One region of the Sporolactobacillus sp. KGMB 08714 genome, then DNA from elsewhere that is predicted to be linked to it. Evidence: riboswitches for the same ligand, from Rfam matches in the RefSeq annotation. Region 1 holds a riboswitch; each other region holds the start of a gene.
What was found. Region 1 has a riboswitch for S-adenosylmethionine ahead of Q6A92_RS16940 (methionine biosynthesis PLP-dependent protein). Riboswitches for the same ligand answer to the same signal wherever they lie in the genome.
Positions count from the first base shown of each region.

Region 2: linked by a shared signal. The riboswitch ahead of Q6A92_RS13235 (amidohydrolase) and the one ahead of Q6A92_RS16940 (methionine biosynthesis PLP-dependent protein) in region 1 are both predicted to bind S-adenosylmethionine.
Region 3: linked by a shared signal. The riboswitch ahead of Q6A92_RS11720 (sulfate ABC transporter substrate-binding protein) and the one ahead of Q6A92_RS16940 (methionine biosynthesis PLP-dependent protein) in region 1 are both predicted to bind S-adenosylmethionine.
Region 4: linked by a shared signal. The riboswitch ahead of Q6A92_RS14490 (M20/M25/M40 family metallo-hydrolase) and the one ahead of Q6A92_RS16940 (methionine biosynthesis PLP-dependent protein) in region 1 are both predicted to bind S-adenosylmethionine.

Region 1 is NZ_JAUUBW010000045.1:151,017-158,666, reverse strand. Features, by position in the region: gene Q6A92_RS16950 (bifunctional homocysteine S-methyltransferase/methylenetetrahydrofolate reductase) at 1-118, opposite strand, end outside; gene metC (cystathionine beta-lyase) at 118-1,305, opposite strand; gene Q6A92_RS16940 (methionine biosynthesis PLP-dependent protein) at 1,298-2,419, opposite strand; SAM riboswitch class I at 2,525-2,640, opposite strand; gene msrA (peptide-methionine (S)-S-oxide reductase MsrA) at 2,776-3,309, opposite strand; gene Q6A92_RS16930 (sensor histidine kinase) at 3,293-4,615, opposite strand; gene Q6A92_RS16925 (response regulator transcription factor) at 4,629-5,300, opposite strand; gene Q6A92_RS16920 (ABC transporter permease) at 5,489-6,652, opposite strand; gene Q6A92_RS16915 (ABC transporter ATP-binding protein) at 6,649-7,338, opposite strand; gene Q6A92_RS16910 (efflux RND transporter periplasmic adaptor subunit) at 7,335-7,650, opposite strand, start outside.
Region 2 is NZ_JAUUBW010000029.1:7,109-14,758, forward strand. Features, by position in the region: gene Q6A92_RS13225 (O-acetylhomoserine aminocarboxypropyltransferase/cysteine synthase family protein) at 1-384, opposite strand, end outside; gene Q6A92_RS13230 (GNAT family N-acetyltransferase) at 601-1,017, opposite strand; gene Q6A92_RS13235 (amidohydrolase) at 1,262-2,413, opposite strand; SAM riboswitch class I at 2,564-2,664, opposite strand; gene Q6A92_RS13240 (ABC transporter ATP-binding protein/permease) at 3,687-6,068, opposite strand; gene Q6A92_RS13245 (response regulator transcription factor) at 6,340-7,017, shown strand; gene Q6A92_RS13250 (HAMP domain-containing sensor histidine kinase) at 7,007-7,650, shown strand, end outside.
Region 3 is NZ_JAUUBW010000023.1:197,332-204,981, reverse strand. Features, by position in the region: gene Q6A92_RS11735 (flagellar hook-basal body protein) at 1-617, opposite strand, end outside; gene Q6A92_RS11730 (rod shape-determining protein) at 785-1,786, opposite strand; gene spoIIID (sporulation transcriptional regulator SpoIIID) at 1,965-2,237, opposite strand; SAM riboswitch class I at 3,438-3,533, shown strand; gene Q6A92_RS11720 (sulfate ABC transporter substrate-binding protein) at 3,949-5,010, shown strand; gene cysT (sulfate ABC transporter permease subunit CysT) at 5,051-5,893, shown strand; gene cysW (sulfate ABC transporter permease subunit CysW) at 5,912-6,787, shown strand; gene Q6A92_RS11705 (sulfate/molybdate ABC transporter ATP-binding protein) at 6,805-7,650, shown strand, end outside.
Region 4 is NZ_JAUUBW010000034.1:71,813-79,462, reverse strand. Features, by position in the region: gene Q6A92_RS14500 (ABC transporter permease) at 1-741, opposite strand, end outside; gene Q6A92_RS14495 (peptide ABC transporter substrate-binding protein) at 840-2,507, opposite strand; gene Q6A92_RS14490 (M20/M25/M40 family metallo-hydrolase) at 3,451-4,812, opposite strand; SAM riboswitch class I at 5,008-5,119, opposite strand; gene Q6A92_RS14485 (MMPL family transporter) at 5,475-7,650, opposite strand, start outside.

The DNA of each region.
Region 1 (7,650 bases):
GGGATACATTGAGTTCCTCAAAACATCGGTCAATGCCGTAAGAGTATAAAAGTGTTCCCATGGCTCCGTCGCCGATCAGAATTCTTTTCCGAAGTTCATCAAGAATGGACGGGCGCATCATTCTCCGCTCCTGACTGTCCGTTTTTCTTTCTCCCGGACCGCTCCGAGAGCGCCCTGAAAATCACGGATCAGATCTTCGGCGTCTTCCAGTCCTACCGACAGCCGGAGCAGGCCGCTGCCGATTCCCGCTTTAATCCGTTCCTCCTCGGACAATTCCGCATGTGACATTTTCGGCGGATAGGATAAAATCGACTCGACGGCGCCGAGGCTGACCGCAAAGACCGGCAGGCTGGCATGACCGACAAATGTCCGCGCACAGGCTTCATCCTTCAGTTCAAAAGACAGGACGGCACCCCCGGAATCCGCCTGCCGGGCCTGCAGTGCCGCGCCCGGATGGCCGGACAGGCCGGGATAATAGACCGTGCGCACTTCCGGCTGTGTCTGTAGAAATTCGGCAATCATCCGCGCCGACTGTGCGGATTTGCGAATGCGGACATCCATTGTCTTCAGCCCCCGAAGCAAGAGCCATGAATCCTGGACGCCGAGAATGGCACCCATCGCATTTTGTAAAAAATACAGTCTGTCGGCAAGTTCGTCGCTGCCCGCAACTGCCAGACCCGCAACGACATCGCTGTGCCCGGAAATAAACTTGGTCGCACTGTGCAGAACGAGATCCGCACCCAGTTCCAGAGGACGCTGGAAAACGGGCGTCATAAAGGTATTATCCACAAAGGTAAGACATCCGTGCGCCCTTGCTATTTCGGAAATCGTCCGGATATCCGTCACTCTGAGTGTCGGATTGGACGGTGTCTCAACATAGATAACTTTCGTATTCGGCCGGATCGCCCGTTTGACTTCTTCGAGGTCGGTTGTATCGACAAACGTATGGCTGATCCCCAGTCTGCCCAATACCTGGGTAAGAATGCGGAACGTTCCCCCGTACACATTTTTCGGGACGACTGCATGGTCTCCCGCAGAGAGAAGCAGAAAAGCCGAAGAAATGGCTGCCATACCGGATGCGAAGGCAAACCCCCGCACGCCCCCTTCCAGTGCGGCTATTGCTTCTTCCAATGCCTCCCGTGTCGGATTGCCCGAACGGCTGTAGTCATATTTTCCATAATGATCAAAATCTTTCTGATGAAAGGTAGACGACAAATAAATGGGAACATTGGCCGCCCCGGTCTGCGGATCGACTGCCACTGTTTCTTTAATCAGCCTTGTGGCAAAACCGAATGTGTCAGCCATGCAGCACCACATCCTTCTTCAAGGACTGAAAAGCCTGATCGAGATCGTCGACCAGATCATCGGGATGTTCGATTCCGGCCGACAGGCGCAGCAGCGAGTTGGACAATCCGTACTTGAGGCGGTCGGCTTCCGGAATGTCCGCGTGTGTCTGTGTGGCGGGATAAGTGATCAGGCTTTCTACACCGCCGAGGCTTTCGGCAAAGGTGATCAGGTGCAGTGCCTTGAGGAAAGGCTGGACATAGGCTTCTTTGCTGAGTTCGAAGCTGACCATTCCGCCCCTGCCGGGATAAAGAACCCGGGTCACAAGCAGCTGATTGTTCAGGTAATCGACAATCCTCCTGGCATTCGTTTCATGCTGCCTCATTCTCAGTGCCAGAGTTTTCATTCCGCGGATCAGCAGCCACGAATCGAAGGGATCGAGTACAAGACCGCAGGCATTATGGAACAGCCTCAGCTTTTCGGTAATCTTGGCGGAGTTGGAAACAACCAGGCCGGCCAGCACGTCATTGTGCCCGCCCAAATATTTGGTTGCACTGTGAATGACCAGATCGGCTCCTTCTTCAATCGGTTTCTGAAGCACGGGCGTGTAAAATGTATTGTCAACAATCAGCAGCAGATGACTTCTCTTGGCAATGTAGGAAACCTCGGATATATCCACTTCCCGCATCAGGGGATTGGTCGGCGTTTCAATAAAGATGGCTTTCGTCTGCGGTTTTACAAGAGAAGCCAGTTCGTCATAGTCTGTGCCGTCCCAATAGGTGAATTCAATGCGGTATTGTCTGGCGAAGATTTCGAAGAGGCGGTATGTTCCGCCGTATAGATCTCTGGAGGCAATAATGTGGTCTCCCGACTGGAAAAGTGAAAAAACCAGCTGAATCGCGCTCATGCCGGAACTACAGGCAAAGCCTTCTTCTCCGCCTTCAATCGAGGCGATCGCTTTCTCAAGAATCGATCGGGTCGGGTTCCCCGTCCGGATATAGTCGTACCCTTTTGAAACGCCGATCCCTTCATGGCGATATGCAGTTGACAGATAAATAGGCGCGTTGACGGCGCCCAGTTCGTCAAAACCGTTGCCGATCTGTGTCAATTTTGTCTCCGTTTTGTAAGCTGTCATCGTGATTCGTCCCCTCTCCTTTTCTTGACCAAAAGCCCTGGCCGGCCCTGAAATTTCCGTAAAAAAAGCCTTCTTCGATAAGAAGAAGGCCGGTTGGCAGTTTTCTTCTTATCCCTCAAGCATCTAAGCATATGCTTGCTGGAATTAGCACCTTGTCGCCACATCGGGCAACGGTTGCTGAAACGTCATCGGGCCAGTCCCTCGGCTTCTCTTGATAAGAATCTTTTATTATGATATTGTTGTTGACTAGTTTACAATACTCTTTTTGTTTTTTCAAGCGGCCTTTTCATTATTTCGGAAAGAAGGCAGGCTATTGTTCGAAAAAGAGCCGCACCTGCGGGGAAAACAAAGATTTTTTACCGGTTCCAATTTTCTTTGATAAAAGCATCGCGGCCCGATTCGCTCCGCTCCGCCGCATAACGGTCCGGATGCTTTTTGTAAAATTTCTGATGCTCCTCTTCGGCCGGATAGAAGGGTGCGGCCGGAAGAATGCGCGTCACGATCGGCTTTGTAAAACGGCCGCTGGAAGCAAGCGCCGACTTTGATTGCTGTGCCAGTTTTTTCTGCACGTCATTATGATAAAAAATGGCGGTCCGATAATTGGAACCGCGATCGAAAAACTGTCCGCCGGCATCGGTCGGATCGATTTGCGTCCAATAGAGATCAAGCAGTTTCTCATAAGGAAAGACAGTCGGATCGAAGGTAACCTGAATGGCCTCCATGTGGCCGGTCGTCCCCGATTTGACCCGTTCATAGGTCGGATGCTCAACCTGCCCTCCCGTATACCCGGAGACAACTTTTTCTATGCCCGGCAGTGTATCAAACGGCTTGACCATGCACCAAAAGCAGCCGCCGGCAAAAGTTGCCGTTTCTTCAAGATGATTGTTCATTGGCTTTCCCCTTCCCGTTTTTATTGCTGTTCCGTCTTTTTTCTCCCGCTCTCAGCAGCTGCGGAACCTTATCTTCCTTTTTTATAAGAGGCAGATGTACGGTAAAAACGGTGCCCTTGCCCGGCCTGCTGTCGGCCTCAATCCTGCCGCGATGCTTCTCAACGATCCATTGAGCGATCGCCAGTCCGAGCCCGGTGCCTTTTCGATCCGTCCGCGAAGCATCCGCCTGAAAAAATCGATCGAAAATATGAGGCAGATCTTTTTCGGAAATGCCGATTCCGCTGTCCGACACGCTAAGCGTCGCCGTTTTATTATCCTGGCTGCAGGAGACGGCAATCTTCCCGCCCTTATTCGTAAATTTCATCGCATTGTCCAATAGAATGACAAGCAGCTGATGAATACGCTGCTCATCGCCGTTAATGATAACCGGCTTCTTGTCAAGCTTCAGTTCAAAAGTCTTCTCATCAAAATCAGCCATTTCGGCAAACGGTTCCGTCACCTTTTTCAGCATGAGCGTCAAATCCAGCGGTCCAAGGCTCACTTCCAGACGGTTGGCATCGGAACGCGCAAGCGTCAGAAGACTGCCGACCAGCTTAGACAGCCGCCGAATTTCGTCAAGCATGACAGCAATATCCTCGCCTGTATCCTGAATAGAGCGCTTCGGCTGCCTGAGCAGCCCTTCCGTCTTTAATTGGATAATGGAAAGAGGCGTACGCAATTCGTGGGAAGCATCGGCGACAAACCGGTTCTGTTTATCCCACGCATTTTGAATCGGCCGCAGCGCCCACCGTGCAAGAACATAGCCGAGCACGACCGAAAGCAGGGTTCCGAATCCCAGACCGGCCCAAATAATGGACAGCAGTGTATTCAGCAGATTGCGTTCCGGATCGACGTTGATGATAAAATAAACAGTTAATGTTGTCTTATTCGCATAAATTTTGTTGACCAGGACATGAAAATAATAGCCGGCTACCCTTTTTTCAACAATTTGATCCGTCGTTTTCGTCAAAAACGATTTCATCGTATCTGTCGTCAACGAATCCATTTTATCGGAGAAGAGAACCTCATTATTCTGATTAAGAATGGCAAAACTTAATCTCGGATCGCGCAATCTCGGATCACGCGTAACCAGAGCACCGCCGTTGAACGAAGCAAGCGCACCGGAAGCATGGGTCAAAATTTCATCGCTTCCCTGATACAGCACAGTCCGCTCATAGATATAGATGGTTCCTCCGAGCAGACTGATCAGACAAAATAAAATGAGCGAATTCAGAGCGGCCAGTTTAATCAGTGTTTGTCGGAACATAGGCTGGGCCCGCTCACTGATCCGACAGCATATACCCAATACCTCTTACCGTCTGGATATCCTTGTCATAACCGTATTTTTTCAGTTTTTTACGAAGCTGATGGACATAAACTTCAACGATGCCGACCGTCGTTTCCGAATCAAAGCCCCAGATTCTGTCGAAGATTTGCTCGCGTGTCAGGATCTGGTCGGCATTGCGAATCAGGTACTCTAAGAGTTCATATTGCTTGACCGTAAAGGCCAGCACTTCTCCGTCAACTTTTATCTGTTTATGCTTTTCGTCGATCACAATGCCCTTATAGCACAATGTCTGATCCAGCGTCATGGGCGAACTCCGGCGAAGCACGGCGGATAGCCTCGCTTTCAGTTCCTGATTCTGAAAAGGTTTGACGATATAGTCGTCTCCGCCCAGATTCAGGCCTTTTACACGGTCATCCACGGCATCCCTGGCCGTCAAAAAAACGACCGGTGTCATGATATTCTCGTCACGCAGCCGTTTAGTTACTTCAAAACCGTCCATCTCGGGCAGCATGACGTCGAGAACCAGAGCATCGTATATATTCTGTTCCGCCATGTACAGCGCGTCTTCGCCATTTGCCGCCGAATCGACCGTGTATTCATCCGACAGAAGTTTTACAATCTCTTCAAGCAGCGACAGATTATCCTCAACCGCAAGCAGTCTCATCTCATTCAGCCTTCCTTCTCAAGCCTGATGACCGTGTGCCTTTTCAAAAAAATGTTGATTTTCTTCTTCCGGGCACCCCCATTGAAACGGGGTCCTGACCGCGTCATCTCTCCTGAAGTCACTACTTATTTTACACATTGTCATCCTGTTTTAACAGTGTTGAAAATCTCATGATTCTCTTTTTGTTTTTATTCAAAACGGAGGGCCTCGATCGGGCTTAATCTCGACGCCTTGTTCGCCGGAAAAACGCCGAAAATAATGCCGATAAGTGCTGAAAACAGGAAGGCAAACAGAATAATCGCTATCGAGAATACCGTCTGTCCGCCGGTTACAGCTGTGTAGATCCGGCCTGCGAGAAGCCCGACGGCCACGCCGCACAGCCCTCCGATCATGCTGAGAACAGTGGATTCGATCAGAAACTGGAGAAGAATATCCCGTCTTTTAGCACCGATGGCTTTTCGAATGCCGATTTCCCTCGTCCGCTCCGTGACGGATACAAACATAATGTTCATGATGCCGATGCCGCCGACAAGCAGCGAAATACCGGCAATGCCTCCCAGGAGCAGGGTCATCGTCTGCGTGACGGAATCCATCGTATTCATGATGTCCTGCTGATTAATGACTGTATAATCATCCGAATTGCTGTAAACCTGCCCCATGGCTCTCTGAATCCCCGACATCGCTATATTAACATCCTGCTGATTGTCGGCCTGGGCGTAAAACTGCGTGATATGGGTGGTCTGCAGCAGCCTTTGCGCCGTTGAAAACGGAATGAACACCGAGGAATCGCTGCTCTGTCCCATCGATCCGCCCTTCGTATTCAGAACGCCGATCACGTTATAACGATTGCCGTTAATCAGCACGCTTTGATTGACGGGCGACCCGCTTGCGAATAATGTCTGGGCAACCTCGCTGCCGAGAACAATCTCTTTTTGACGATATTGATCGTCAAGTGTTGAAATAAAACGTCCGCTGCCTACCGAAAGCTGGCGGGTTGTCAAATAACCGGCGTTTGTTCCCGTCAGACTGACCTGAGTCGACGTACTCCCTTTTTGTACCGTCACACGGCTCGTCAGGACGGGAGAAACACTCTTCACACCGTAAACTTTTTCAATCTGCCCGATATTATCCATGGTAAAAGGCGTATCCGTATTCATGATGTTCACCGTAATGAGATTGGTTCCCAGACTGTTAACACTGTCGGCTACGGACTTGCTTGACCCCTGCCCGATGGAAACGAGGACGATGACCGACGACACGCCGATGATAATGCCCAGCATCGTCAGAAAGGATCGGGTTTTGTTCGCGCGTATATTACGGAACGCCATACTGATTGAAGTGAGTAGATTCATAAAGTTTGCTCACCTTCATACAGTTTGCCGTCGCGGATGCTGACCGTCCGTTTTGCTTCCCTCGCAACATGCAAATCATGCGTGATTAAAACAATGGTGCGTCCCTCTTCATTCAGTGCCGTCAGAAGATCGATAATTTCTTTGCTCGTCCGGCTGTCGAGTGCACCGGTCGGCTCGTCCGCCAGAAGAATGGACGGCTGCCCGACCAGCGCCCGGGCGATAGCAGTGCGCTGCTGCTGACCTCCCGAAAGCTGATTGGGAAGGTGTTCCGCGCGCTCTTTAATGCCGACCTGCGCGAGGCTGGCCATGGCCCGTTCTTTTCTTTCTTTCACTTTTATTCCGCGATAGATCAGCGGCAGTTCGACATTTTCCAGTGCAGTCAGTTTACCGAGCAGATTGAAATTTTGAAAAATGAATCCGATTTTCCGGTTGCGGATATCCGCCAGCTGCCAGTCTTTCAGGCTGTCGACATGATTCCCGTCAAGTACGTATTCACCGGAATCCGGATGATCGAGGCAGCCGATCGTATTCATCAATGTCGATTTCCCCGACCCGGAAGGACCGACTACAGAGACAAAATCTCCCGCTTCAATCGACAGACTGACATGGTCCAAAGCATGAACTGTATTTTGCCCCATTTTGTATGTTTTCTCGATTTCTTTCAAGGAGATCATCGTCTCGGTCATTGCTGATTGCCTCCTCCGGTACTGCCGTTCCCCTGTCCGCCATTTAATCTGCTGCGGAAACCGCCGCCGTTTGTGCCTCCGAACAGCTGTCCGCCTGTTCCTGTCGTAGTCGTGGAGGCAGACGCCGCTCTGGTAATTGCCGGAAGCTGCACAACCTCGCCTGCCCGCAGTCCCGACAGGATTTCAATCGACTGATCATTATGCAGACCCGTTGTAACATTCACCCGCGTGCCGAGCTGATGATCGACACCGCTCATGCGGCCGCCGTATGAACCAGCGGAAGTGCTGCCGCCGGAAGATGACGACGATACA
Region 2 (7,650 bases), on a different contig from region 1:
ACCATATTTGGGAAAAAGCGTGCGAAACTCATCAAAACTTGCACCGTAAATGTTTGCGGCCGCCGCGATCCGGCCGCCGCCTTCAGTCAGATTAAGAATGGTATAGGAAACGGCCGCCATTCCGGAACCTACGGCGACTGCATCCGCACCGCCGTCAAGACCTGCAATCCGTTTTTCCAGAACGGCGACAGTTGGGTTGCTTACCCGGGAATAACTGAACCCTTTTTCCTTAAAATTAACAAGCCGTGCTGCCCGGTCCGAATCGCCAAAACCAAAAGCTGCCGTCTGGTAAATCGGAACCGATGAGGCATAGTTATGTTCTTTCGGATCATATCCCGCATGTATTTTCAAAGTGTCGAATCTTTCTGGTTTTTCCTCCGGCATCCAAAGTGCCCCCTCTGCTGATACGGCCATATAATGAACTGAAGTTTATCCGAACTTGACAATCGATTCATCCGGTGTTTGCGGGCCAATCAATTGAGACAACCGAATGAGCGATTGCCCCGCTGCTTTTCCCGAAAAACAACTGCAGGCGCGGTAAAGCCTTATTGCTCATTGCTCTGCTTTTTGTTAATGATCCGTCTTCATGGTCCGTGCTTTCTACAGATCCTTATCCAGGTACACAATATCCGGCCGGAAATTCCAGCCTTTTTTTCTCCAGAAACTTTTTCCGTCTTCATTATCGAGCACAACAAACAGTCCGATCTTTGTGATCTTCTCTTTTCTAAAATTTTCACAGACACGATCAATTAAAAGAGTGCCGATTCTTCTCCCCCGATAGACGGGATCGACTGCCGTATGGTAAATAAAGCCCTTGCGGCCGTCCGTCCCGCCGAGAATCGTGCCGACGATCCGGCCGTTTTCCACGGCGACAAAACAAGTCTCCGGATTTTTCCGGATTATCCGGGCAATACCTTCGTAACTGTTATCCAGGGATCTTAAATTCATTCCCGGTACCCTCGACCACAAATCATAGGCGCCCTCATAGTCCCCGGGAACCATCTCTCGAATGTCCATACTCTTTCCAGCTCCAAACTGATTCAAACTTATTTTTTCCGTTTTGCCCTTGCCAGTGTCCGTGAGCGTAACAAACACGCCGGCGAATCATCCGTATTTTTGGTGCCAATGGCCCGGCAACGCCGGCCTTTCCCTGGAACTTCTCATTCAAAAAACGATAGGTTATCCGGCCTGCTGGCCCGCACCTTTCAGACCTGTCCGATCTGGCGGACGTCAGACGATGCAATGATAGGAGATCATTGATTCATTTGCTGTTAGACAGTTCGTGTAATAATCTGAAACTATTTCTTTCAAAAAAACGAGCCCCGTAGATCAGGAGACCGTCGTCGGCAGTAAATCGCGGGTTGTGGACACTGACATGACCGCCGTTGCCGATATCCACATAAACGCCCGGGACATGCTCCTGGAAACAGGCAAAGTCATCACTTCCTAAACCGGGAGTTAATTCATATGTATCCGTAAATTTGCTAGTTTCATCCCGGACAATGGCCGTTAGTCCGGGATCGTTAACGACGGACGGATCACCGGTATACCAGTCAATGTCCGCAGTCACTCCATAGGCTTTAGCGGTGGCATCGACTATTTGCGGAAATCGTTTTTTTATCGTCTCGCGCACTTCTTTATTCGCGGTCCGAACGGTCCCCTCAAAAAAAGCAGTTTCCGGTAAAATATTCCATGTATTTCCGGCGGTAACATGCGTAATACTCAAAACACCGCCGGACAAAGCATTGATATTGCGGCTGATAATCGATTGAAGGGCACCGATTTCCGCGCCTAAAGCAACGATCGGATCACGGCCGTTTTGCGGTGCGGAAGCGTGGGCGCCAATACCGGTCAGCGTCACTTTGAATTTATCAATGGCGCCGCTGGCAATACCCGGCTTCAATCCGACACGTCCTATCGGTTGATTGGGTGTATTGTGAAAACCGATGATGGCATCAACACCGTCAAGCTGACCGTCATTAATCACCTGCAAAGCACCTTCATTAGCTTCCTCAGAGGGTTGGAAAAGCAGACGGACTTTTCCGGGCAGTTCTGCTTCCCGCTGCTTAATCAGATAAGCACCGCCCAGCAATGAAGCAATATGCGTATCATGGCCGCAGGCATGCATTTTGCCGGGAACTTTTGAATGAAATGGAACGCCGGATTCTTCCTGGATCGGCAACGCATCAATATCGGCACGCAGGCCAAGCGTGGGGCCGTCCTTTAGACCTATTTCGGCGAAAACGCCGGTTTTCAAATGAGTCGATAAGATTTTAATATTCCAACGGGTCAAAATCTCCTTAATCTTCTCAGTCGTTTTAAATTCATTGTCAGCCAACTCCGGATACTCATGGAAGTGATGACGGTACTTAATCAGTACCGATTCGAGCTGACTATCCGTTAATTTTGCCATGCAATCATACCTTTCATCGTATTTTCCCTTCTGCCATTCAATTTGTTAATCAGACCTTTTTGATCGCACCGCTGCGGATTGAACAGAGATCACGTGCATACAAAAAAGGCTGCTTTCCGCAGAATCAGAAAAGCAGCCCTTGGCCGTGTTCTCTTATCTGCCAGAATTGAATCTGCTGGAATTGACACCATGCACAACGTGCTGGTTGTCGGGTTTCATTGGGCCAGTCCCTCCGCCACTCTTGATAAGAACTTTTGCTATTTATTTAAAAAACAGATCTTTACAACTGTTTCTACCTGATAACGCCAGGACATATTCCGAACGTCTGTCACCCTGTCGCCCTGATCATTAACTAAATTATAATTCACATTCGCGGTATGTCAATGATGATGACCAGGAGAAACAACAGGCCCGGTTTAGCAGGAAGGACGCGGCCCAAAGGCCCAAAAATGAATCCCGCTCATAGATGCTGCTCTTCTAAACGTTTTCTCCCCGCGGAATTCAGCAAATTGCTTAGTTAAAAGCCGATGACCTGTTCATCGTTTGATTTTCCGCAACGACTTTTCCTTCCCGGTTATTCAAATCTTCCGTATTTCTTAATCGTCACCGGGCATAGATTACAATCGCTTCTCTGCTCCTTTTGCCGAGTGCATATACTTTCTTGTCATCCTCTTCTTCAAAAAATCGGAACGGAACTTTCCAATTATTTTCACAGGATCACTTACAGCGATGCCAGTCCCCGGACAAGCGATTCAAAACAGCCAGCAACAAAAATGGACGATCTTTTCTGCTGGATAAAAAAATAAGCCCTGCTTCAGGCTTAAATGGGTTTTGGATAATCGATACAGGGTAAGTCATGCTATAAGCAAGCATCTGTATCTTATCAAATGAATATTACCCGAATATAACGGGTCTATAAATAATTCGTAAAATCAAAAACAGACCCCTAAAGGTCTATTTTTGGGAGAGTTACATTTTGTTCATCTTTTATAATAGGACCTGTTTCTTAAAATTTAATTAAATTTACCGGTTTTTTTGATGCAGTTGTTCAAGCATCTGAATAACCGGCTTAATTGACACAGTGACTTTTCGATGCCCTAATCTATTAATCATCCGTCGATTCCGCAATTATACTCGTTACTTTCAATGATTACCTCCTTGAAGTGATGCGTTAAATCTGATCGATCGGCCGTATGCCGTATATTAAAAGGGCCCCGGGTCAGAGCCTTTTATTTCCATTCGCCCAAAATCAAAGGGCATCCGATGACACGGATCATTCGCTGCGCAGCGCTTCAACCGGATCTCTTCTGGCTGCCATTTTGGCGGGAATCAATCCGCCGATCAATGTCAGTACGATGCTAATGACAACGAGAGCCGCGGCATGCAAAGGATTTAGCTGAGCTACATTTTTCAAGGATGTCAAATTATAGAGTATGATATTGGCCGGGATTTCCAAAAGATAGGCAATTCCTATACCCATAAGGCCGGAACAGGTACCAATTATAAAGGTCTCCGCATTAAATACCCGCGTTATGTCTCTCTTCCTGGCTCCCAGTGCACGAAGAACGCCGATTTCTTTTGTCCTTTCCAGAACGGAGATATAGATAATGATCCCGACCATGATCATGGATACGATCAGAGATATTGCCGCAAATGCGATAAGCACCAGGGTAATCGCGTTCATGATGCTGCCGGATAATTTTGTCATCATCGCCGCAAGATCCTGATAGTTAATTTTGTCTGACGCTTTGCGGCCGGCATTCCATTTATCAAGATAGTCAGTTACCTTCTGCTTGGCATCAAAATCTTTCGGATAGAGAGCAATAGAGGTCGGAATACTCGTCGATCCCAGAGAAGCAAGAACCTCATTTTTCGTCAATGACACTTTCGTGCTTCCTCCCGTAGCCGACGTGCTTCTGCTCATATTGGGACCGAAGCCGCCGCTTGAGCCGGCACTCGATGGACTTCCGGAATCAGCGGAAAAAGATGAACCGGTCAGCACATCATAATCTGCTTCTTTCTGTGCTTTGACAATCTCAGAATTTGATGCGTTCCCAATGAAATATTGCGCCAGTTGGTCAGAATAATAAACACCGGAAGAAAGTGAAGGAGTCTTTGTATCCTCTTTAATGCGGACGATTCCGGAAATTCTTAAGGTTATAGCCTGGCCGCTGTTATACAGATTGGACAGATCATTGGGGGAGCCGTTAACTGTATAGGTATTCCCTGATTTTTTATAATATTCATTATTCAGGATCAATTTGAATTGTTTTCCGATGATTTTATCAAAACTTATACTTTCTCCATCTTTAGAATTAATTCCCAGTTCTTTAAGCAGCGATGTGTCGAGACGGTTATATTCATCAACTACCATAACGAGATCCGTTTTATCTTTCGGCAGGTTTCCTGCAAGTAAATGATAATACTGGCTGAAATAGTTGCCGCCGGCAGGTTTGTCAGGGTAGGAACCGAGATTAAGATTAGCCGTATCTACAGGAACTGCTTTGTTTCCGCTCTTCTTAAGCAGATTCATGTTTACGCTGCGCGTGAAGGAGACGGCATCTAAAAGAGAGGGCTGTATTTTTTTGACATAATCCACATAACTTTGTGTGATTTTATTTGTATGGGCAGCTGTATTTTTAGAAGAGTCATACGAATAAACAGCCGGCTTATTCGTATATTTAATCGAGCTATTTTTCTTTGTAGAAGTCGACGGCTGGCTGATGCTGGCAGATGACTGGCTTATCGTGATCGGATAATTGGACAGAGTACCGGATTCAAAACTATTGATTTGCTGATTAAATCCATTTGACAGAGCCAATACAAGAGCGATCCCGATAATACCGATACTTGAAGCAAAAGCCGTCAGGGAAGTCCGCCCTTTTTTTGTCAAAATATTCTTCCAGGATAATTTTAAGGCCGTGAAAAAACTCATGCTTGTTTTTTTCAACCGATAGTTTCCGGAAACCTCGGCGGTATTTATTGGGTTGGAATCTGAAATCACTTTTCCGTCAGAAATTCTGATAATTCGATTAGAATATCTTTGAGCCAGATCAGGATTATGTGTGACCATAATAACCAGCTTATTCCTGGAAATCTGCTTTATAAGCTCCATGATCTGTTCGCTTGTCTCTGTGTCAAGCGCACCGGTAGGCTCATCCGCCAGAATAATATCCGGATCATTAGAAAGCGCTCTGGCAATGGCGACCCGCTGCATCTGCCCCCCCGATAATTGATTCGGTTTTTTGTGGATGTGATCCTTAAGGCCGACCTTTTCCAGGACATCTAAGGCCCTTCTGCGCTTTTCTCTATTTGAAACACCGCTTAATGTCATGCTCATTTCCACATTGTCTAAAAGGCTTAAATGCGGAATCAGGTTATAGCTTTGAAATATGAATCCTACACTGTTATTTCGATAGGCATCCCAATCTCGATCCTTAAACTTTTTTGTTGATTTGCCGTTGATAATAAGATCGCCGCTGTCATATTGATCGAGACCGCCGATCATATTGAGCAGGGTTGTTTTACCCGATCCGCTCTGGCCGAGTATGGAGACAAATTCATTTTCCCTGAAATTCAGGCTCACTTTATCCAGGGCAATCTGGGTAAAATCACCGGTAGTATAGCTTTTGGATATTTCCCTTATTTGCAGCATCGACATACTCCTTCTATTCAGTCGTCACCAAGTAATATAACACAGTAAAATAAACTGAATATCAACTGGATGATACTCCGAAAAAAACCTAATCTATACATGAAGGATTAAAGAGTCGGTTAATCCGTCCAATAACGGGAATGACGCTTCTGCATTTATTCCCATAGAAGGCCAGGGTGCCATCCGCCATGTATCCAGGATTCCGTACCCGTTTACAATGAGTTAATATAAGTGTGTCATAATTTTCTCAGTCTTTATAGGGAGTGAAGCCATGTTTAACATCCTTGTCGTTGAAGATGATTTGAAATTAAACAAGCTATTCTGCACGGTTCTTTCGCGGCACGGTTATCATACTTTTGCTGCTTTTGACGGCGCACAGGCTCTTAAAATGCTGGACAGCCAGTATATTGATTTAATTATTTCCGATATTATGATGCCCAAGATGGACGGTTACCAATTGACAAAGGCGCTGCGCAATGCAGATTTTAACCTGCCTGTCCTGATGATTACGGTAAAAGAAAACTTCGAAGATAAACGGAAGGGGTTTCTCAGCGGAATTGACGATTATATGGTAAAGCCTATTAATGTAAATGAAATGGTTCTTCGCGTTCAGGCCCTGCTCCGCCGGGCGAAGATCGTCAGCGAGCGGGAAATAGTGTGCGGAAGTACCAGGATCGTTTATGATTCCCAGACAGTTTCGTTTAATGGCGGGACTGTTTCTCTCCCGCAGAAAGAATTCAGGTTGCTTTATAAATTGATATCTTTTCCAAACAAGATCTTTACGCGGCAGCAACTAATGGAGGAAATATGGGGTATGGATTCAGAAACAGATGAAAGAACGGTAGATGTTCATATCAACCGCCTTCGCGACCACTTAAAGGCATGCAAAGATTTCCAGATTAAAACGGTCAGAGGATTAGGCTATAAGGCGGTAAAATATGAAAAATAAAAAGGCACATACAACATTATGGCTTTATTTTGCTATTGTCGTTTTTCTAATCATGTTGGTCACCGCCATGATCATGACGATCATCGCCTTTATTCTCCTCCATTTCGGCTACCTTAATCCTTCCGACAGAACGCCCTTAATTCCCATTTCGATCTTAATGTTTATGAGTATCGTCATCGGTACCGTCATTTCGCTATTTGTCGGGAAAAAAATTCTTAAACCGATTACGCAATTCAGTAAAGCAGCCAAACAGGTGGCCAAAGGAGATTTTAATATAAAGCTTAATGAAACCAGTCATATTAATGAAATCCATGAATTAACCCGCAATTTTAACATCATGGTCCATGAATTATCCAGCATTGAAACCTTGCGAAATGATTTTGTCGTCAATGTTTCTCACGAATTTAAAACTCCGATTACGACCATCGAGGGGTACGCAACCCTTCTGCAGGATAAAACGCTCTCCGATAAAGACAAGGACGAATATATACAAATGATCCTCGAGAGTACACGGCAGCTGACTACTCTATGCGGCAATATTCTGATACTTTCAAAACTGGAAAATCAGGGTTTGGTTATGGATAAACAAACATTCCGGCTCGATGAGCAAATACGCCAGGCCATTCTTCTGCT
Region 3 (7,650 bases), on a different contig from region 1:
GCTCCGCCTCCGTTGAGCCGGAACAGACTGCCGCCCTCTTTGACAAGATTGTTCGTGTTGGCGGCATAACTGACACCAAGACGGGCGGCAGCGGCTCCGTTCACCATGATCGTGCCGTCCGAAGCAACCTGAAACTGATCGGACGGAAGCTGGATCGGACGGCCGGCGCTGTCCAGGACAAGGTCGCCGGCACTGTCCGCAAGCTGTCCGGCCGGATTAAGTGTGAAGTGGCCGTCCCGGGTATACCTCAAGGCTCCCGCAGGCGTCCGGACATTAAAGAGCAGCGCCCCTTCCTGAGCGCCCGTTCGCGGATTGACGGGAAGGCGTGATGTAGCAAGAGCAACATCGGTCGCTTTTCCTGTCTGCGTGACCGTTCCCTGAGAAAAATCGGGCACCGTCTCATCCGCATAGACGCCGGTCGAAATGGCTCCGACATTTTGCGGCACCGGAGCATCCCCCCCGAGATTCTGAATAAGCATTTCCGGAAATGTGCGCAACGTACTATTATCGCTCTTATAGCCGGGAGTATCCACGTTATTCAGGTTATTCGACAATATTTCTTCGCGCTGCTGCTGTGCAAGCATTCCTGCCGCCGCCGTATATAATCCTCTGATCATGATGCCACCCGCTTTCAGAAACTTTCCATCGTTATCCCGCACAGCCGCATAAACCCGCTGCTGGCTTGTTCGGGCAGCAGAAAAAGCTTCGTAATTTTGCTGCCAATCGCCGGGATTTCAGTTCGATGCCTTCACTTTATGGATTATGTAAGAAAAGCGCAGAGCAATCAGTTAGCTTTGCGCTTTGGAAGTTTATCCAGATGTTCAAGCATTTTTCCGGCACCCTCAGCGACACAGGTCATCGGATTATCGGCAACGACGACTGGCACTTTCAATTCGCTTGCAAGAAGCTGATCGATTCCGTGCAGCTGAGCGCCGCCGCCGGTCAGGATCACACCGCGGTCAATAATATCCGCAGACAGCTCGGGAGGCGTCTGTTCGAGAACATTCTTTGCCGCACGAACCAGTGAATTGACAGAATCCGACAGGGCTTCTTCAATTTCATTTGAATGGATCGCCAACGTTTTCGGGAGTCCGCTTACCATGTCGCGGCCACGGATATCCATGCTTTCATCACGTGCGTTTTTAAAGACTGTTCCGACCTGGATTTTGATCTGCTCCGCTGTCCGTTCGCCGATCAGCAGCTTGTACTTTCTCTTTATATAGTTTAAAATTTCGTGATCAAATTTGTCGCCCGCCAATTTGATTGCCTGAGAGGTCACGATGTCGCCCATCGACAGGACGGCAATGTCCGTTGTCCCTCCGCCGATATCGATTACCATGTTGCCGCTCGGCTGAAAGATATCCATACCGGCGCCCACTGCAGCTACTTTCGGTTCTTCTTCAAGATAAACCTGCTTGCCGCCGCTGCGCTCCGCCGCCTGGCGGATCGCCTTCTGCTCCACCGACGTAGTATGGGTCGGCGTGCAGATCAGGATTCTCGGCTTTCTCAGAAAACTTTTGACATTGATTTTATTTATGAAATGTGTCAGCATCATTTCAGTAATTTCAAAATCGGCAATTACGCCATCGCGAAGAGGACGAATGGCCACTATATTGCCGGGTGTCCGGCCCACCATTCGCCTTGCCTCTTCGCCGACAGCAAGCATCTGCTTTGTATCCGTATCTAAAGCAATGACCGAGGGTTCGTTCAGAACAATACCTTGGCCCTTTACATATATCAACACATTCGCCGTCCCAAGATCAATTCCGATATCTCTTGAAAACACTGCATTATCCTCCCTGTCAGAATACCTAGTCGTTATCTAGGACAATTATCATTCATTATTTCATTTTATCATAAAAAGATTCAAACAGGGAGTGAGTCTAAAAAAACACACAAATTATTTTACAGTTTGACTTTCAGTAAAAATCCCCAGGTTTCACCGGGTATCCGGCCGGCATTTTCTATGGCCTCACAGCCTGCTGTTCCGAGTCCTTCTGGTATTTCAATCTTGTCGCTTCCCCTCCCCGAAGATGGCGGATCGACTTGTGATAATCGAGCACGTTCTTCACTGCGTTTGCAAGTTCCGGGTTGATGTTCGGCAGACGTTCTGTCAAATCCTTATGAACGGTGCTTTTCGAAACCCCAAATTCCTTTGCAATCACCCGTACCGTCTTTTTTGTCTCCACGATATGCTTTCCAATCTTGATCGTACGCTCTTTGATGTAATCGTGCACACCACTCGCCTCCTATTTTCTGAAGATGCGAAATGAGACATTTTTTGGAGGGAAACGGAAACCAAACGCTTTCTGCTCGTTCCAAGCCCGCCGCGCTCACCTCGAAACCCCGTTTGTGAGTTTGTAACATCTTATTAAACGAGTTCCGGTTATATGCCAAAAAGTCAATGGGGACAAGGGATTACGGGAATGAGACAGATAAAAGAAGAACTTTTCCGGCCATGGCGGAGCAGAAAAGTTTCATGATTATTCATGACGGCGTCGGACCGGAGGAGCATTGGCCATTGCCGGAGGAGGTCCCGGATTTTTTCAAAACAGGACCGGGGTGCAGTACCTCTCCGTCCCGGTTCACGGGATATTCATTCGTGAAGACATTTTTGTCAAAAATGACATGCAGCGGAAGCAGTTTCGTCGTTTACTCGGATGCGGCCGTATCTCGCCGACAGGCCTCCGGACTTGAACGGCACATACGCCATCCGGCTGATAACCCCCGGGCTCCCGCGGCGCTCCCGATTCATCCGCCAGCTCCTCCGATTTGAACGGCAGACAATCGAATTCAGCGAACAATCCCTGGCTCCCGCGGCACTCCGATTCATCCGCCAGCTCCCCCGATCTGAACGGCAGACAATCGAATTCAGCGAATAATCCCTGGCTCGCGCGGCGCTCCGATTCGGCTGACGACCCCCGGACTCGAACTCCGCACTCCCCCGGTTCTCCGGATCGCCGTGATTTATATCATACCGGACGGGCGATTGGATACGTCGCGGGGATACGAATTAGAAGATAGTAAGCGGCGGCTGTTTAGCGACACCCGCAAGGCCGGATCGCAACCTCTCTTTGGCATTTTCCGCGGAATTCTCCTCTACTTTTTCGCCGATTCAAATCGACACTTTATTTATATTGACAGCGGGGGATTTTTCCGAATGACTGATCGGTCGGCGGAACTTTAGCACGGTCAGTAAAGATTAATCGACATAAATCGACAATAAATTCGGATTTGACAGAGTCCTTTTCTTTTACCTCCGGAAAGTCTTATCCCTCCCGGAAAAGCCGTCCGTCGTACCGATGCTGCACGGTCAGAGCCGTTCAACGGCCGGAGTCCGATATGATCGGCGCTGTTTCGTTATGCGAAAAATGTCGAATTTCTTTTTTGACTCCTTTTTTCACCGGCGCTACAATGTACCCATTATTAACTGAATAATCTTATTAAAAGCAGCGGAGAGACGGCCCGCCGAAGCCCGGCAACCAGCATGAAAATGCACGGTGCCATTCCGTCAGATATCTGGAAGATAAGGACAATTTGTTGCAAAAGTTTTTTATCTTCAGTCGATTTTTCCGGAATAGGCAAGCGGCTTTTACATGGCCTTTTTAGAGGAAAACCTTCATCCATTTTTACTCGCAGCCATCGAAAAAAGAGCTCTGACATCGTTGTTCAGCCGGGGAGGTGATAAATTTTCGGACAGGATGGATCTCTGTCAGTCAGGACGAACAGCGGCGTCCTTACAGCACTGCGGGGCTGGTTGACAGCCAGGTTAAATGGATATCCCGCCATCGATTCGGAAAATTCAGGATACAGTAATCGGTTCAAAGCTTTACCTAAAGCCGTTCTTCAAATTGAATTTGCTTTTCTCCTGCTGCACAGGTGTAAATGATTCGTTTTTTCGGCCAGATAACCAAGTTTTCATATAAGAATAAAAGGAGTGTCGGCATCATGGGGCTTAGAAAACACAGGGGGCATCTGATCACACTTTTCATTGCAGTATCGCTCGTTTTATCGGCATGCGGTTCCGCCTCCGCTTCCGCAACGTCGTCATCATCTTCCAAAAAGAACATTAAATTGCTGAATGTGTCTTACGATCCGACACGAGAATTATATAAACAGTACAATCAGCTATTTTCTTCCTACTGGAAAAAGAAAACCGGCCAGACCGTAACCATCCAGCAGTCCCACGGCGGATCCGGCGCCCAGGCCAGAGCCGTTATTGACGGACTGAACGCCGATGTCGTGACTTTGGCATTGTCCGGCGATGTCAACTCCATTGCCGCGGCAACAAATAAAATCTCGCCCAATTGGCAAAGCAGGCTTCCGGACCATTCGGCGCCTTATACTTCAACCATTGTTTTTCTTGTGCGCAAAGGCAATCCAAAGCATATCACAGACTGGAACGACCTCACAAAGAAAGGCATCGGCATCATCACGCCTAATCCGAAAACGTCAGGCGGCGCGCGATGGAACTTTCTGGCGGCCTGGGCCTACGCCGACAAAAAATACAACGGCGATCAGACAAAGGATAAACAATTTCTAAAATCCATTTTCAGCAATGTCAAAGTACTTGATTCCGGTGCACGCGGCGCAACGACGACATTTACGACGCGCGGTGTCGGCGATGTGCTCATTGCCTGGGAAAATGAAGCTCTGCTGAGCCTTAATGAACCCGGCGGAAAAGATAAGTACCAGATTGTCTATCCTTCCGTCAGCATTCTGACCGAACCGACCGTTTCCGTTGTCGATAAAAATGCCCAGAAAAACGGAACGACAGCGGCTGCAACGGCCTATTTAAAATATCTCTATACAAAACCGGCACAGGAGGTTATTGCCAAAAATTATTACCGTCCGCGCAATCAGAGCGTACTGGCCGACTATCGAAAGCTTTATCCGAACATTCCGCTTGTGAAAATCGACGATCCGCTATTCGGGGGATGGAAAAAGGCGCAAAAGAAGTTTTTTGATGACGGAGGCATCTTTGATCAGATCTACAGCGGAAAAAGCTAAACATATTTGAAATTCAACGAAGGATGAAGAAGCCATGCCCATGATTCGTTTGCGTACAAAAACAAAATCAAACAGAAGGCAGATTATTCCGGGTTTCGGCCTGTCGATGGGGCTTTCCTTAGCCTATCTCTCCATGCTGGTTCTGATCCCCCTGTCGATGATTTTTATTTACACATCGCAATTAGGGTGGAACGGTTTTTTGAATGAAATCAGGCAGCCTGTCGTCGTCGCCTCCTTTGAGCTCAGTTTTACAACGTCATTGATCGCCGCCTTCATTAATCTGGTGCTCGGCGTTCCGACTGCCTGGGTTCTGGTTCGTTATTCTTTCCCGGGAAGGAAACTGATCGACGGTCTTCTCGATCTGCCTTTCGCCCTGCCGACATCGGTAGCCGGCATTACGCTTGCCACGCTTTATTCAACGAACGGCTGGATCGGCAGACTGCTTCCGTTTAAAGTTTCTTATACACCGCTCGGAATTATCGTTGCCCTGATTTTAATCGGCATGCCGTTTGTTGTCCGGATTGTCGAACCCGTGCTTCAAAATTTAGATAAAGCGGACGAAGAAGCTTCTGCGACTCTGGGGGCCAGTCGCTGGCAGACTTTACTTCATGTAGTTTTTCCCCACATTCGTTCGGCCGCGTTTTCCGGTTTTGCCCTTGCTTTTTCGCGCGCGCTCGGAGAATACGGATCGGTTGTTTTCATCTCGGGCAACATGCCTTTTAAAACGGAAATTGCTCCCCTTGTGATCATGACAAAACTGGAAGAATTCGATTACAACGGCGCAACATCGGTGGCGTTAGTCATGCTTGTCCTGTCCTTTATCATCCTGCTGACGATCAACGTCACCCAGTGGCATTCAAAACGCCGCTATACACATTACTGACAGAAAGGAGGAACAGCCTTGCCGGAGCTGTCATTGTCTTCTGAATCGGAATTATCCGGACAGATCTCTAAAAATCGGGAAATACTGACAGAGCCCTTCTGGGTAAGAAGCCTGCTTACATCGATCGTCATTCTTTTTGTCTTTGTCTTTTTGATTCTTCCGCTGATTTTCATTTTTGCGGAAGCTTTCAAACAGGGGATAGCAGTATACTGGGCTTCCAATTCCGATCCCGACGCCACCTCATCTATTTTGCTGACGCTTACCGTTCTGATTGCCGTTGTGCCGATCAATACCTTTTTCGGCGTATTGCTTGCCTGGACATCGACAAAGTATCGTTTCAGGGGAAAAGGCCTTTTAGTTTCTTTGGCCGACCTCCCCTTCTCCATTTCGCCGGTGATCGGGGGCCTGATTTTCGTTCTATTGTTCGGAGATCATAGTTTTCTGGGAAAATGGCTGGAGAGTCAGAACATCGCGCTTGTTTTCAATACAACCGGAATTGTGATTGCGACTTTATTTGTCACTTACCCGTTTGTTGCCAGAGAGCTTATCCCTTTAATGGAGAATCAGGGAAATTCAGAAGAAGAGGCCTCGCTGATTCTCGGAGCCGGAACGTTTCATACCTTTCTCAAGATCACATTGCCCAACATAAAGTGGGGGCTGCTTTACGGCATCATTCTCTGCAGCGCCCGGGCAATCGGCGATTTTGGGGCGGTATCCGTCGTATCCGGACATATCGTCGGGCAGACCAATACGATGCCGCTTCAGGTTGAAACGTTTTACAACAGTTATCAGATGACAGCGGCATTTTCATTGTCGTCACTGATGTCGCTCATTGCCATTGCCTCTCTTATTTTAAAAAGCTACTTCGATCGCAAGAAAGTTAAAAATGAATAGACGGGGGATGTGCCCACGTGGGGATCGAATTGAGAAACATTTCAAAGGCATACGGTCGTTACCAAATCTTAAAAAATATCAGCCTGACGATTCACAGCGGGGAATTGGTAGCCTTATTGGGCCCCTCTGGATCGGGAAAAACCTCCCTGCTGAGAATTGTAGCAGGTCTTGAGTTTGCGGATGAAGGAACCATCCTGTTCCAGGGAAAAAATTTGACAGGTGCATCCATTAAAAAACGGAAAGCCGGATTCGTTTTCCAGCACTATGCCCTGTTCAACAACATGACGGTCCATGAAAACGTCGCTTACGGATTGAAAGTGAAGCCGCGAAAAGATCGGCCGTCAAAAAAAGAAATACGGGAAAAAGTGGCCGGGCTCCTTCATCTTGTCAGGCTTGAATCATACGGAGACAGGTACCCCTCGCAGTTATCCGGAGGGCAGCGTCAGCGTGTCGCACTGGCCCGCGCACTGGCTATTGAGCCCCAGATTTTACTGCTCGACGAACCCTTCGGCGCACTGGATGCGAAAGTTCGCAAAGAACTGCGCCGCTGGCTGCGGCGGCTGCACCGGCAATATAATATGACCAGCCTGCTCGTCACACACGACCAGGAGGAAGCTTTTGAAGTGGCCGACCGCGTGGTCATCATTAACAAAGGAAAAATTGAACAGACGGGGACGCCGGCCGAAGTCTATGAAAATCCTGCCAATCCTTTCGTTTATGACTTTATCGGGAACGTCAATCAAGTGCGGGGCAGGATCCGTCAGGGCTACTTCGTCAATGGAGATATCCGGATACCTTTTGAAGGTGGTAGCCAGGGAGAGACGAGCGGCGTCGCTTTTATCAGGCCCGATCAGATGACGATC
Region 4 (7,650 bases), on a different contig from region 1:
CTGCTCGACAACCAGGGACCCGACTAACAAACTGGCGACCATCGGGCCCAGGACCGTAATAAGCGGAATCACCGCATTCCGCAATCCGTACCTGACAGCAATCTCCCATTCGCTGAGTCCCGTAGAGCGCGCTAATTCGATATAATCGCTGTGCAATACATCAATCATCTCAGTCCTGACAAACCTGGCGGAATCAGCCAGAGGCGCGAAGGCTAATGCCAGCGATGGGAGAACCGACGAAGCAAATCCGTTCTCCCAGAGCCCGATAGGCAGCCATTTTAAGTTGATGGCAAAAAGGAGTTGCAGAAGGACGGCGAAAACAAAATTGGGGACAGATCGTCCTAATATTGCAATTAAAGACGCTGAGGTATCCAGCCACGTATTCTGAAACATCGCGGCAATGATACCGAAAAAAATGCCCACTACTGTGCCAAACAGGATTGCCTGAATGCCAAGCTGAACGGAAGGTCCTAATCGTGTTGCAATGATCTTACTGACAGGCTGGTTCCCGAACTGAAGGGAAATGCCGAAATTGCCTTTCACAACTCCTTCCATATAAAGCAGGTATTGTTCCGCTACCGGTTTATCCAGCCCATATTGTTTGTTCATGACCGTTTTCTGAACATTTGTTAATTTTTCCTCATTACCATAAGGCGAGCCGGGCAATTTTTGCATCAATAGAAAGGTCACTGAACTGATTAGTAATATGGTAACAATCATGTACAGAATCCTTTTGAACATGTATTTTAGGAAACTCTTCAATCTCTGTAACCTCTCTTTCTGAAGAAAAAACAAAAAAAGGGAAGACAGGTCAATCGTCCTCCCCTTTCCATAACCATTTATTTAACGAGATAGGCATGAGTAATATCAAGCGGAGCACCGAGGTTGTGCGTTACAATTCCCTTTACCTTTGCGTTCACTAAATAGTTTTCCGAACCCTGATCCAGCGGAACAACGACTTGCTTATCGAGTAAGTATTTCTGGGCGCTCAGAAGATCATTCCATCTCTGTTTCAGGTTGGTCAGATCTGTTGTTTTAATCTTATCTATAAGCTTGTCGTACTTCGGGTCATTGAATTTAGCATGATTATGCTCGAAAGTAGAATAGAACTGTTCCAGGAAGCTAACCGGATCAAAATCTCCGGTCCAGCCGCCTAAAGCCAAGTCGAATTTATAGGACATCATCTTCTGGAAACGTACTTTAGCCGGGATATTGCTTAAATTGATGGTTACACCCGGTAAAGCCGTTTCAATTTGATTCTGCAAGTATTGGCCGACACTCTTCGAACTGGCATCGTCAGTCGTCAGCAAGGTAAAAGTAACCTTATTAACGCCGAGTTCTTTTTTCGCCTGATTCCATAATTGTTTGGCCTGGGCGGTATTATGAACAACCAGATTCCCCGCAGCATCGGCAAAATCCTGCCCGTTTACCGGACTCTTTGCCAGCCCCTTGGGAACCACTCCGGTTGCCGCACGCGAGCCGTCTGCAAGAACATTTTTAACCAGCTGATTGCGATCGATGGACAGGCTTATGGCCTTGCGTAAATTTTCGTTCTGTAAATATTTGTTGGAACTTGTCCCGAATTCCAGGTTTGTGGACCGCAGCGCTAAAACCGTTTTATACCTTGGATCTTTCTGAAATTGTTTGACGAAATCACCGGACAACTTTGCTGCATCCAGCTTTCCTGCCTGGAAGAGATTGATTCCGGTGGATGTCTCTTTCACAACCTGAACATTAATTTGATTCAGATGAATATTTTTTTTGTCCCAGTAATTCGGGTTTTTCTTGTACGTCCATGACAGGCCCGTTCCATCCCAGTTCGTCAAAACGAAGGGTCCGTTGCTTAATGTATTGGCACTGCTTGTACCGTATTTGCTCCCTTTCTGGGTAACAAACTTTTCATCTTGAGGAAAGAGGTTTTCTGACGAGAGCGTTTCCTCAAAATAGGAATCCGGCTGTTCCAGATCTACTTGAAGCTTCGTATCCGACAGTGCTTTGACCCCCAGTTGATCTGTACTCTTCTTTCCTTCACTGATTGCCTGTGCATTTTTAATGTTAAAAAAAACACTGGCATTCTGAGCAGCCGTTTTAGGATCAAACAGGCGCCGCCAGGCAAAAACAAAATCTTTGGCAGTCAGCGGATCCCCGTTCGACCACTTAAGGCCCTTTTTAATATTAATAGTGTATGAGGTTTTCGCACTATTCGCCGGTACTGGATTTCCAACGGCAAGCGCCGGCACGGGATCATTGTTCCCATTTATTTTATACAAACCTTCACCGAAAATATCAATTTGTTCCGCACTGGCGGTATCATACTCTTTTACCGAATCTGCCGTCGGCAATTCGGTCAGGGCAACCCAGTTTAACACTTGCTTGTCAGCCAGATTGCCGGTCGTTTTTTTCGTTGAGGAACTGCTGCTGTTTGCACTCGTCCCGCAGGCTGTCAATGAGACGATCAAAAGGATGATTCCAAGAAACGCGCTTACTTTTTTACCTATTTTCTTCATGAGTGCTTCCCCCTCTTTTTTCTGAACGGTCCTGTTAAACCTGTCTGTTAATTTACGGTCCTACACACGTCCCTTCCGCGTATGATCCGCGAATCCGGCCGATATTCGCCGGTTATCGCACCTTCACTCAATTAACATTGAGCTTTCGCATACTTTTTGAATTAAAGCCTTAAGATCTCCCTGTGTAAAAATCCGCTATGCTTCCTGCACTTTTATGCGGTGCAGAAGCTTTATAAAAAAACGGAATTTCAACAACAGGGATTCTTAAGCCGCTTATTCGTTCCCATGGATTTTCTCTCCCTCTCTCATTAAAATCTGGTTTTTTATTCAAATGCCGATGCGGCAGTTAATAAGTGTAAAGGTTGAATAAGTATTGACATATGAATTCTTGGATTAATTCCGACAGATCGGCGATAAATAATTTTCAATACAATAGCGAATCAGCATTTATCAAAGCAAGGCACGCTGACACGAGTTAACCCGATTAACAATCTCCCGTTTATGTCCGGCAAAACGCCGCATCATATGCCATGTTTCGGATCGCTTAAAAGGCTCCTCTCCAGGTTAAACAGAAACAGCACGCTTACTATTCCGCTCATGCAGTGCAGTGGGCGAGCAAAATGACATAGACATAACCCGTTGCTTTTCATCCGCGATCTCACAGTATGGAAAGATTCATCATATGAACAGGTGACCAAGCAAAGTCCGCCGCTTTCTGCCGAAACAGTGTTACAAGCTGAAAATCCTCCATTAAAAAACGATATTTCCACATGCCCGATCTGGCAAAATGTATGAGTGTCATTCGATAAACAGGGATCTATTTTCTGCCAATTTATCTGTCATCTTCAAAGCTGACTTGCCGAAAGGACAGTCTTGTAAAAGAGAAGAAGTATAACCTATATAGTGAAGCTGTTCAAATGGTGAATGGTACCCACTCCTGTTGTTACTGAACCGGTTCAGTTTTCTGGGCTAGTTTTTCAAAAATGGCTGTGACAAAATCAATGCCTTTATCATAATCACTTAAGTGAATATGCTCATTCGGTGAATGGGCTCCCGAACCCGGATCGCTGACACCAAAGGACATCAGGGGTGCATGAAGATAATGATGAAACAGATACATCGGCCCCGTTCCTGAACTTGTCGGCACCAATTGTAACTGATCTGCTCCGCCATAGACATCTGCCGCCACCTTGAGTACATCCTGAACAATGGGCGCGTCCAGATCGGAACGGTAGCTTTTTTCTCCCATCAGGTATTCTACTTTTACATCAGTGAATCCCCGTTTAATTAGGTACTTCTGCACCTTTTCCTGAATATCGGCAGGGTCCTGGTGCGGTACCAGCCGGCAATCAATCTTTGCCCTGGCTGTATGCGGAAGAACCGTTTTAACGCTTTCACCCTCATAGCCGCTGGTCAGCCCGGCGATATTGATCGTCGGTTCAAAAGCATAAGCTTCCTTAATATTCTCAAATAAGAAGGGCCGCGTCAGTCCATGCAATGTTTTTATCGCATTCTTATCCAGGTTCATCTTGTTAATGAGGTCTCTGGCTCGCTGCGACGGCTGCTCAACGTCATCATAAAATCCATCAACCAGAATTTTTCCTGTTTCAACATCCCGCAGAGTCGATAATGCCTGGGCAAGGCGCCACCCCGGTCCTTCAATGTAAGCTGCTGAAGATGAATGAATATCGTCTTTTCCGGTTCTGGCCACTAGGTCAAAGCAGCTGATGCCCTTGTTCCCGCCTGTAATTTCCAGTTTCCCTTCAGCCGTCTTCGATCCGCCTTCCCAGACAACGAGGTCTGCCTGGAAAAGATCGGCATATTTTTTTAAATAATCCTCCAGATTCCGACTGGCAATTTCTTCTGCGCCTTCCACAAAAAACTTAACCCGGCAGGGAAAGTCTCCATGCTCGTGCTCATAAATCTTCAAGGCGGTGAGCCGCACGATCAGTTCACCTTTGCAGTCTGAAACACCGCGTCCAATCAGCCTGCCTTCAGTCTCAGTCAATGTAAACGGATCAGAGTTCCATTCATCGAGCGGCTCAGGCGGCTGAACATCATAGTGATTATAAAATAAAAGAGTTGTCTTGTTTTTTTCCGGATCGCTTGACTGAAAGTCGGCATACACCAACGGATATTTATAATCTGTGAGTGTTTCGGAATGCCCGCCGGCCGTTCTGAATAATCCGGTCAGAAAATCCGCTGTTTCCTTAATGGACGTATTTTGAGCCGATACAGATGGAAATGCGATGTAATCGGCCAGATATTTTTTGTATCGTTCAACAATCTCATCTCTTTCACTCATGACTTTACCCTCTTTTAATATTTTTTGTGTTGCCTGTTTGCAATTGCCGTGTCTGAAAATGGTCTTTCATTATGTATAGCGCCCACCTTAATCGATTTGACATCTGCATCTTTTTACAAATAATTACAATAATAAATAAAAATGCCGTTTTCTGTAAAAAGAAAACAGCAAGCATCTCCGACTCGTACGCCTGTTTTCTCATCTTTACAGATAAATCTGCTTGAATTAACACCATACACGGGATACTACTGTCCGTGCTGGTTGTCGGGTTTCATAGGGCAAGTCCCTCCGCCGCTCTGGATAAGAAATTCTCAGCACTCATTCAATTGTTGATTTAATCATAGGAAATTCGATTTGGATTGTCAATGCTAAATCATATTATTTTTATGTGTTTTTAATGATAAATGGCAATTTAACTCTGACCTCCGGATAGCCGGTCAGAAAAATCCTTGAAAGGACGCATCATTCGGCGACTCTGCGAAAATGAAATTAAAGCCTTCAAAATCTATGCCATGGCGGACGCAATGAAAAGAAAAGGGAGGAGACAGCCTTCTCTCTTTTCTTCTGATAATTATACTCTATCCGCACTCTTGATAATTCCCATCTCAAATAAAAGAAGCCGCCGTGTTTTTTTTTACTGAACGTGAGCAGGCTGGATCCACTTAGAGCGACTGATCGGATAGGACTCCTTTGCCGTCATCACTTGTTCCTGTTTTCTTCGGCAGGAACGGCCACCAGTTCCCACGGCCGAAGAATTTGACCATGACCGGAACAAAAAGCGGAATGATAATGACGGCGTAGAGAATCAAACCAATAATGACAACAGTAGAAATCTCGACAAGCGATAGCATTCCGGACGGCATCATGGCAGCGAAAGTTCCACTCAGGATGATAACCGCCGAAAAAATGACACTGCCCATATGCCAGAGGGTCAGGAGCATCCGTTCTTTAATCTCCATCTTCATATATTCATTGAATCGTGTCATGACAAAAATCGAGTAGTCAATTCCTAAGGAGATAAGGACAATAAAGCCGAAAAATTGCGTCTCCCATGTTAAACCGGCGTAGTGACCCAGTCTGGTAAAAATCAGCTCTGCGAACCCCATCGATGAAAAATAAGTCAGCAGCAGCGAAGCCATCAGGTAAATCGGCATGCTGAACGAACGTAAGACGATAGTAAGGGCAATAAAGACGCCGATAATGACATAAGTGACAGCCCTTTGATAGTCGGAACTCGAAAGCTGCCTCAAATCATTGTTAAAGCTGGCCGTCCCGCTGATGCCGATGCGGGCATTCTCCAACTTTGTCCCTTTCAGAACAGAGGGAAGTTCGTCTTTCAATTGTTTGAAATGAGCGATGCCTTCATTTGAGTAAGGATCATCCTTCATCTTCACCTGAATCTTGGTTATCTTCCCATTGCCGCTCATATAATTATTGAGTGCAGATTGAAAATCTTTATTGTCAAAGATCTTACTCGGGACATAAATACCCGATTGCTCATAAGGAACTTTCGTCCAGTTGTTCATAAAATCATTGGCCGAATTGATACCGTTTTTAATTTTCTCCGCACCGTCGGCCCCTTGAGCTAATCCCACGGACAAACTCTTCATTTGATCCTGAATCTGGCCGGACCCGTTTTTCAGCTGCGCCTGGCCGGAGGCAATTTGATTTAAAGCATCGCTGATTTTCGATGAGCTTTTCACCGTCTGATCCTGGCCGCTGCCTGCCTGATTCAGACCGCTTTCAAGCTGAGCAAGCCCCGTATCCAGCTGCGCCAGGCCGGACTGAAACGCTCCAAGTCCATCTGTAATTTTTGTCGACTGGCTGTTCAGCTGGTCCGCGGCATCGGCCAGAGCTTTGATCCCTGTATTCAGCTGATTGATTTTTGCCTTTTCCATTTGCGTCTGGCGGCTGATTTCCGCTTGCGCAGCCGCCTGCGTATTTTTCATTTCCGCCAGCAGTTGCTGCAGGGCCGCAACGAACAGGCGGAAATGGGCATCCTGCATCGCCTCGGGATGAACGGCTAAATAAGCATTCAGATTAGTTTGAATTTGCCCCATTGTTTGCTCCAGCTCGCTTGTGTCAATGGCCGGCCGGCTCCCGGACGCCGTAGTAAATTGATTCAGCTGCGCGGACAGGGTTCGCAGGTTTTGCGCAACTTTATGATAGCCGCTCTGAAGCTGCGTCTGGCCGGACTGCAGCTGTGCCAGCTGAGTCCGGGCGGTATGGACTTTTCTTTCCATTTCCGCGGTGCCTGAAGCCCCCGATTTAATGCCGACGGATATCTGCGAGAGTACGCTTTGCATCTGCTGAACGCCTTTTTCCGTATCGTTTGTCCCGCTCTGAAGTTTACCGACATTAGTTACCGCCGCTTGCAGCTGGGGCTGTGACCCATCGATTTTTTTACTTGTGCCTTGAAGATTCTCCTGCAGGCTGCTCAAACCGCCGGAGGCATTGGACAAACCGCTGTGAAGCGTATCAGCCTGTTTCGTGACATAAATATCATCCAGCCGATTGCCGAGCGGACGGGAAACGCTCATGACTGTATCAACGTTCGGATCCTTCTTTAAGGCGATGGAAATACGTTCGATTAACGCGACATAGTCGCTCGTCCTCATATTATCGTCATTTTTCAGATAGATCGTTACCGGCGATAAATTTCCGGCGCCAAAATCGCTGGAAACGATGTTATAGCCCTGTTTCGCCGAATAAGTATCAGGCAGTTCCTGGGGCGAGTTAAACGAAAGCTGGCCATGATACGTGAGGATCGGCGGAATCGTAAATAATGCAACGATGAGCAAAGCGATCAGCGGACGGGCGAAAGCGAGTTTTCCGGCG